2 regions of the Collinsella sp. CLA-JM-H32B genome follow, and region 1 is predicted to be linked to the other one. Evidence: riboswitches for the same ligand, from Rfam matches in the RefSeq annotation. Region 1 holds a riboswitch; the other holds the start of a gene.
The links. Region 1 has a riboswitch for thiamine pyrophosphate ahead of thiM (hydroxyethylthiazole kinase). Riboswitches for the same ligand answer to the same signal wherever they lie in the genome.

Region 1 (4,191 bases):
CGGCGGCGTCGAGTGTGCCCGCAGCATAGGCGGCACGGGCGTCCTTTACGGCCTGTGGACGAAGAAAGCTGCCGACGATATCGGCGCGAAACGGCGCGTTCAGCGTGGTTAAAGCACTCATAGATATCTCCCTTTGAATTGGTTGCTTTACTGGGACAAAGTATGAGCGCTCATATGGCCATCGTAAAATATATGTTTATAACAGTTCGATATAGATGCTTCCTATATCAGTTGGGACCGCCATTAAGAGATTTGAGCCGTGCAGAACGCAGCAGTCTAAATATGCTGGCGGATCGCGTCGATATAAGCTTGGCCGTAGCGCGTGAGCGTCGTGTTCTTGCGCGTAATGATGCCGATCTCCATGTACTCGTCCACATCGAGCGGAATCGAGATGATGCCGGGGCCGTTGAGCTCATGGCTGATCACGCCCGAACACACCGTGTAGCCGTTAAGGCCCATAGCCAGGTTGAACAGTGTCGCACGGTCACGCACGCGGATATTCTTGCGGCGCTCAAAGGTCGAGGTCAGTTCCTCGGAATAGTAGAACGAGTTATAACTGCCCTGCTCATAGGACAAGAACGGGTAGTCTTCCAAGTCCTCGAGCGTCACGCTGGCGCGGTCCGCCAGTGGATGGTCGGCACATACAAAGACATGCGGCGCGGCGCAGAAGAGCCCCTCGAATACGAGCTCGTTGGCGGCGAGCATGCGCTCGACAACCTCGCGGTTATGCTCGGATAAGTACAGGATGCCCAGTTCGCTTTTCATATGCGCGACGTCCTCGATAATCTCGTGGGTCTGCTCCTCGCGCAGGGTAAAGTCGTAGCGCGCGGCATCGAACTCGCGGATCACGTCGACAAACGCGTTAACGGCAAAGGAATAATGCTGGCAGCTCACACTAAAGTGCGGCACCTGCTCGGACGCGCCCTTGTACTTGCCTTCGAGCAGATCGGCCTGGTCGAGCACCTGGCGCGCGTAGCCCAAGAAGGTCTCGCCCTCCTCGGACACAATGACACCCTTGTTGGTGCGCTCAAAGATATGCACACCCATCTCGTTTTCGAGATCGCGGATCGATGCGGTAATCGAAGGCTGCGACACAAAGAGCCGGCGCGAGGCCTCGGTAATGCTGCCGCATTCGGCAACTTTGACGACATATCTGAGCTGCTGAAGCTTCATAGCTTTCTCCCTAGACGTTCGTGACGTCGAAACCCGTCGCATCCATCTGACGCATAAACGGCGGTATCTCCCCCGTCGCGGCGCAGGCGGCAATCTGATGCAGAGCCCCGGCAACCGCATCGTCTGCCGCAGCGCCGATATGCCAGCGCGCGGCAGCCGTGACAGCCTCGTTGGCATTGGCGACTGCAACGGAGTTGGGAACGGCACCGATCATGGGCAGGTCGTTATCGGAATCGCCAAATACGACCACCTCGTCGGGCGTCAGGCCCAAAGCGCGCGCCAGCTCCAGCGCAGCGCAGCCCTTGTCCCAACCAGCCGGAAGGATGTCAAACAGGCGCACGCGGTTGTTGGGAAACACAAGCGAGAGCTCCGGCACCTCGGCGGCAATGTGCTCGCGCAGCTCAGTGAGCTCTTCGCGCGAGCGGGCGCTCCAGATATTCGCCTTGTATACCGGGGCATCATCGACAACAGGACGGCACGGGGCCTCTTCGCCCTTGAGCCACGCGTTGCCGCCCGACTCCATGGCGCGGCGCACGCGCTCGGGGTCGCCCGTCACGCAATAGGCATCGTTATCCCAAAAGTCGTCACCCAGGCTGTAGACCTTTAGATAGGTATCGTCGGTCTCTTGCTCGAGGTAATCGGCCAGACGCGTCAGGGCACCGTTGTCGGTCGCGCGCGAAGCGACCACCTGACCGTCGACAAACATTACCTGGCCGTTACAGAATGCGCCAGTCGAAAAACACTCGGAACGGTTTTTGAACATCCAGCCCATCGCGGACGGCTGACGACCCGAAACCGGCCCAAAGTGCAGACCCGCCGCCTGCATGGCATGAATACCCTCAATGGCGTAGTCGCTGGCGCCGTCATGCCCGGCTGGAATCAGCGTATCGTCCATATCGGTCAGCACAAGTTTAATCATAAGGCCCCCATTCGTATCGGTCCTACCTATTGTAACGACCCGCCAAAATAAACCTGTCCCTTTTTGGCAGGTGCGTTAGTATAGGGAACAACAGATTCGATGCGGGAGTGCCGGCGGTGCAAACCACAAGGCTGAGAGGGCATGGGGCCCAATCCTTTGAACCTGTCAGTTAATGCTGGCGTAGGGAGCATGCCGCCTTTACAGGGGCGCTGTCTATGCACAGCGCCCCTTTTCTATGCCAAGGAGGCATGTGCAGTGATTGATTCGGAACAGCTTAAGCAACATATGGTCAAGGCCGTGGATGAGATTCGCGCCACCAATCCGATGGCCGGCTCCATCACCAACACGGTGACGATCGACTTTGTCGCCAACGCGCAGCTCGCCGTGGGCGGTTCGGCCGCCATGGTCTATCTGCCCGACGAGGGCGAGGCGCTCGTTGCCGGCGGCGGCGCCATCTATCTCAACATGGGCACGCTCTTCCCCATCTACGAGCAGACGATTCCCCGCGCGGCCAAGGCGGCACACGACGCCGGCAAGCCCTGGGTGCTCGATCCGGTGGGCCTGGGCATCGGCAGCCTGCGCACCCAGCTGGTAAACGAGCTCAAGCAGTACAAGCCCGCCATCGTACGCGGCAACGCCTCCGAGATCATCGCGCTCGCCGGCCTGTGGGGCCTTGAGGGCGAGGCGGCTGATCTGAGCCGCGTGCGCGGTGTCGATACCACCGACACGGTCGACGCCGCCTGCGCCGCTGCCGTGGCGCTCGCTCGCTACACCGGCGGCGCCGTAGTGGTCTCGGGCGAAGTCGACCTAATCACCGACGGCACGACCGTGGCCAAGTCCCACGGCGGCAGCCCGCTCATGTCCAAGATCACCGGCTGCGGCTGCTCGCAGGGCGGCGTGCTGGCCGTGTACGCCTGCGCTGCCGATCCGTTTACGGCAGCCGTCTGCGGCACCGCCGTCTACAACGTTGCCGGCACGCGCGCCGCCGCTGTCGCCGATGCCCCGGCAAGCTTTAAGGTCGCCTTTATCGACGAGCTCTACCGCGCAACCGCCCAGGACATTGCCGATAACCAACTCGAGCTCGAGGAGGCATAGGCCATGTCCGAGCCCACAACCAATGCCGGCATGAACACGCTCGTCGCCGTGGCCATCGCCCCGTGCGGCACCGGCGATGAGCTCTCCGCCGAGGTCGCCGAGGTCGTGCGCGTCATACGCGAGAGCGGCCTTCCCAACCGCACCACCTCGATGTTTACCGAGATCGAAGGCGACTGGGACGAGGTCATGCAGGTCGTGCGCGACGCGACCTTTGTTCTGGCAAACAAGGGCATCCGCACCGAAGTCGTGCTCAAAGCCGATATTCGTCCCGGATTTACCGACACCATGACCGGCAAGCTCGAGCGCATGGAAGCACAGATCAAGAAGCAGGAGGAAGCACGATGAGCATCCGCGACAACCTTGATATCTCGGCCTACCTAGTACTCGGCCCCGAAAACACGCTGGGACGCCCCGTGGGCGATGTGGTGGCCCAGGCGCTCGACGCAGGCTTTACCTGCATCCAGGTGCGCTCCAAGGTGGCAAGCGCCCGCGAGATCATCGCACTGACCGGCGACGCCGCGCAGGCAATCGCACAGGCTGGCAAGACCGGTCAGGTCGCCCTGTTAATCGACGACCGCCTGGACTGCGTACTCGCCGCGCGCGAGCAGGGTATTGCTGTCGATGGCGTGCATGTAGGCCAGAGCGATATTCCCGTCGAGGTCTGCCGCAAACTTTTGGGCCCCGATGCCATCGTGGGCCTTTCGGCCCGTTGCGAGGAGATGCTCGAGTACGTCAAGACCGCCGACATGAGCCTGGTCGACTACCTGGGCATCGGCCCGCTCCACGAGACCGAGACCAAGCGCGACTGCGGACGCGCAGCCGATGGCTCCATCATCACCAAGAGCTTTGAGGATCTGGCCGCACTCCACGCGGCAAGCCCCGTGCCCATCGTAGTGGGCGGCGGCGTCAAGACGGCCGACCTGCCGCAGCTCAAGGCCACCGGCGTCGATGGCTTCTTTGTGGTAAGCGCCGTCTGCAGTGCCGACGACCCCCACGCTGCCGCC
Region 2 (4,191 bases), on a different contig from region 1:
CCACCGCGCACTGCTAGATATCGAACGAAATGAAGGCAGCGGCGGTCTGCAGACGCTATGGAACGTAAGTGACAAACTGCTGGGGCCTTGCCTCAACACCCTGCATGAGTTCGGGCCCATCCTGAAAAACGGCGATCTCGACAATCCCGCACTCGCCCGACACCTCTCCCCCGCCGTCATGTCCTACCACGGCATCCAATACCAAAGTATGGCGCCCGAGGTCATGGATGCCGCACAGCTCGACTGGCTGCAAAACCATCTCTGGATCCTCTCGGGCCTTTACGGATGCGTACGCCCCTTTCATGCCGTTGAACCGTATCGGCTGGAGATGGGCGCAAAGCTTGCCGTCGACGATGCCCGAGACCTCTACGCGTTTTGGGGCGACAAGCTCGCACGGACCATCGCTCCGGCGAGCTCCAACGCTACGATCGTCAATCTCGCCAGCGCGGAGTACGCCAAAGCCGTTCTGCCCCACCTCGCGGGCGACGCCACAGTCGTCACGTGCCTCTTTGGTGAAGGCATCCGCAACGGCAAGCCCATCCAGCGCTCGACCGCCAGCAAAAAGGCGCGCGGCTCCATGGTGCGCTGGATGGCGGAAAACAAGGTCGAGGATGTAAGCGGGCTCACCGCGTTCGACGTTGGCTATCGTCACCTTCCCGAGCTTTCAAATAAAAACACTTTGGTCTTCCTGAACGAACGGGCCTTGTAGGACCACCGCTACTCTTGAATGTACCGCCTAGGCACGACGTCTATTCCGCCAAGCCGTCGGCTTTGGCAATTTCATTTGTCGTGCCGTCCTGATAGGTAATCTTGACATGCTCAACCTCGGACACCTTGACGCCCGACGGAGGCTCCAGACGCCATTCCGTCAGGGCGATATCCATGGTCGTGGGCACATCTCCTTGATCTTTGAGCTTCACCGTCAGCGTTTTGAGCGCCGCGTCAAACGTCACGCGTTCGATTTCTTCGCCTGGAATGGACCCACCACTCAGCTGCAACTGAACAAACTCATCGCGCGGGTACCAATAATCGCCCGGAATGGCGAGCGTATTGGCATTACCGCCAGTACTCCTCACCGCCATAATCGGTAGGCTATCATCGGCCTCAAACTCCCAGGCAGCGCCGCCGCGACCGCCAAACGTCCAAATACAAAAGGCAATCACCAGCACGGCAAGCACCGCAAAGCCAATCGCGACCAACCCATGGTGCGCACGGCCCTCCTCGGCCGATATGTCCCATTGCGTCTCTCGATATAGATGCTTGTCTTCCATGTACGCCTCCCCACAGGCACGTTCGTTAGGCCAATCGTACCCATTCAGGCTATACTTGAGCCCACTACATAAACGGGGAGCTTGCAGGACAGGACGGCAGGCTGAGATTGGGCGCGCCCGCCCTGACCCGCAAACCTGATATGGGTAATGCCAACGAAGGGAGCCGTGCCAATGAGCACACAGACCGAGTCCAAGCTTGTCACGCAAATCGACTTCGCCCGCGCCGGACAGATCACGCCGCAGATGAAGGAGGTCGCCGAGCGCGAGCATCGCGACCCCGAGTACATCCGCGAGCGCGTGGCCGACGGCCGCATCGCCATTCCCGCCAACATCGTGCACATCAAAAAGGGCATGCGCGCCTTTGGCGTCGGTGAGGGCCTGTCCACCAAGGTCAACGTCAACTTGGGCATCTCGGGCGATAAGGCCGATGCCGCCGAAGAGTGGAAGAAGGTCAAGATCGCCGAGGACTTTGGTGCCGACGCCATCATGGACCTCTCCAACTCGGGCAAGACGCGCCAGTTCCGCCAGCAGCTCATCGACGAGACGCCGCTCATGGTAGGCACCGTCCCCATGTACGACGCCATCGGCTACATGGAAAAGCCGCTGGTCAAGCTGACCAAGGACGATCTGCTCGAGGTCGTGCGTGCACACGCCGAAGACGGCGTGGACTTTATGACCATCCACTGCGGCATCAATAAATCGGTCATCAAGACCTTCAAGGAGACCGGCCGCCTCATGAACATCGTCAGCCGCGGCGGCTCGCTGCTGTTTGGCTGGATGGAAGTCACCGGTAACGAGAACCCCTTCTACGAGTTCTACGACGAGGTGCTCGAAATCTGCCACGAGTACGACGTAACGATCTCGCTCGGCGACTCCTGCCGCCCGGGCTGTCTCTACGACTCCAACGACGCCACCGAGACTGCCGAGATGATCGAACTGGGCAAGCTGTGCAAGCGTGCTTGGGCCGCCGGCGTCCAGGTCATGGTCGAGGGCCCGGGTCACATGGCGCTCGACGAGATCGCCGCCAATATGAAGCTGCAGAAGCGTCTGTGCCACAACGCCCCGTTCTATGTGCTGGGGCCGCTGGTGACCGATATCGGCGTGGGCTACGACCACATTACCGCCGCCATCGGCGGCGCCATCTCCGCAAGCTCCGGCGCCGACTTCCTGTGCTACGTGACGCCCGCCGAGCACCTGTGCCTGCCCGACGCCCAGGACGTGCTCGATGGCCTCATGGCCACCAAGATTGCCGCGCACGCCGCCGATATCGCCAAGAAGGTGCCGCACGCCCGCGACATGGACGACAAGATGGGCCAGGCACGCCGCAAGCTCGACTGGGACGCCATGTGGAAGTGCGCCCTCGACCCGGTCACCGGCAAAAAACGCTACGAGGAATCCCCTGCCGCCACCGAGGGCACTTGCACCATGTGTGGCAAGATGTGCGCCGTCCGCACCGTCAACAAAGTGTTTGAGGGCACGACGATCGACCTCGGTATGGAGGACTAGCCTCTTCGCCGCAATCGCCTATAGGCTCGCCGCAGTACCTGCCAATTGTTAACTTGTGAACATTTGCCTGCATTTGCGTAAAAATTACATCTCGCGCCCGGGTTCGGCATATCACCGGCCTGGGCATCTTTATAATGCTGGCTTAAAGACCCATTTGAATCCGACCAGACAAGGGAGCGAACATGGATCGCAGCAAGGTACCTGCCGTTCTATCCATCGCAGGATCCGATTCCAGCGGTGGCGCCGGCATTCAGGCCGACATTAAGACCATCACGGCGCACCGTCTGTATGCCGAAACAGCCATCACGGCCATCACCGCACAAAACACGCTCGGTGTCACCACCGTGCAGAATGTCTCCCCGGATATTGTCGCGGCGCAGATCGATGCCGTCTTTGACGATATCCGACCCAGCGCCGTCAAGATCGGCATGGTTTCCTCTGCTGAGATTATCGAGGTTATCGCCGACCGCCTGAGTGCCTGGGACGCACAAAATATCGTCGTCGATCCCGTCATGGTCGCCACTTCGGGCGCTCGCCTCATTGCCGAGGATGCCGCCGAGGCGCTCACACGTCGCCTGTTCCCGTTGGCGACCGTCATCACGCCCAACATTCCCGAGGCCATGGCGCTGCTCGACTACGAGGTCGATTCCGAGCGCACGCAGCAAAACGCTGCCATGCTCCTCACCCGCCGCTTTGGCTGCGCGTCCCTCGTTAAGGGCGGGCATTTTGTCAACGAGGCCAACGATGTGCTAGCAGAGCCCGCGCCGCTCGATGACGAGGGCAACCACCTGGGCGATCCGCTCACCACGTGGTTCCGCCATAAGCGCATCGAGACCGGCAACACGCATGGCACCGGCTGCACGCTCTCGTCCGCCATTGCCTGCGCATTGGCACAGGGCATGGAACTTGCCGACGCCATCAACGCCGGCAAGGCCTACCTAACCGGCGCTCTCGCCGCCGGCTTTGACATGGGCGAAGGTTCCGGCCCCGTCAACCACATGTGGCAGTACTGAGGCAGTTTGCCGCAGCTCGCTATTGATGCTGACCAACAGGAAAAACTCGCTGACGGCACAGCAACACGCTGACCATACTTAGGGTTTGGCGGCAACTTAGGATATTCGAGGGATGCGAAAAAGGGGCCGTGGCGACGAACCGCCACGGCCCCTTTTGCTGTTATCGCCCGCGGTCGCTCCCGCCCCAGATCAGGGCGAGCGCGACAACCGTGACGAAGCTGCCCAAAAACGCGCCGAGCGCCGCACCCATGCCGAAAGCCATTACCACGGCACCCCGTCGGTGACGCAGACCTGCAGACGGTCGAGCGGCTCGCCGTAGATACCGGCGTAGTCGTCGCCGCTATAGGTAGAGCCGTCGTCGCACACGGTGTTCAGCCATCCGGCGCGCGCAGTGGTCTGGG

Region 2: another riboswitch for thiamine pyrophosphate. It lies ahead of thiC (phosphomethylpyrimidine synthase ThiC); the one in region 1 lies ahead of thiM (hydroxyethylthiazole kinase).

Annotation. Positions count from the first base shown of each region.
Region 1 is NZ_JBBNNA010000001.1:392,978-397,168, reverse strand. It holds gene AAA138_RS01655 (5-methyltetrahydropteroyltriglutamate--homocysteine S-methyltransferase) at 1-121, opposite strand, end outside; gene AAA138_RS01650 (LysR family transcriptional regulator) at 277-1,173, opposite strand; gene AAA138_RS01645 (HAD family hydrolase) at 1,184-2,092, opposite strand; TPP riboswitch at 2,186-2,296, shown strand; gene thiM (hydroxyethylthiazole kinase) at 2,348-3,187, shown strand; gene AAA138_RS01635 (thiamine-binding protein) at 3,191-3,532, shown strand; gene AAA138_RS01630 (thiamine phosphate synthase) at 3,529-4,191, shown strand, end outside.
Region 2 is NZ_JBBNNA010000007.1:2,811-7,001, reverse strand. It holds gene AAA138_RS05340 (YaaA family protein) at 1-709, shown strand, start outside; gene AAA138_RS05335 (hypothetical protein) at 750-1,271, opposite strand; TPP riboswitch at 1,335-1,450, shown strand; gene thiC (phosphomethylpyrimidine synthase ThiC) at 1,443-2,777, shown strand; gene thiD (bifunctional hydroxymethylpyrimidine kinase/phosphomethylpyrimidine kinase) at 2,960-3,790, shown strand; gene AAA138_RS05320 (peptidoglycan recognition family protein) at 4,052-4,191, opposite strand, start outside.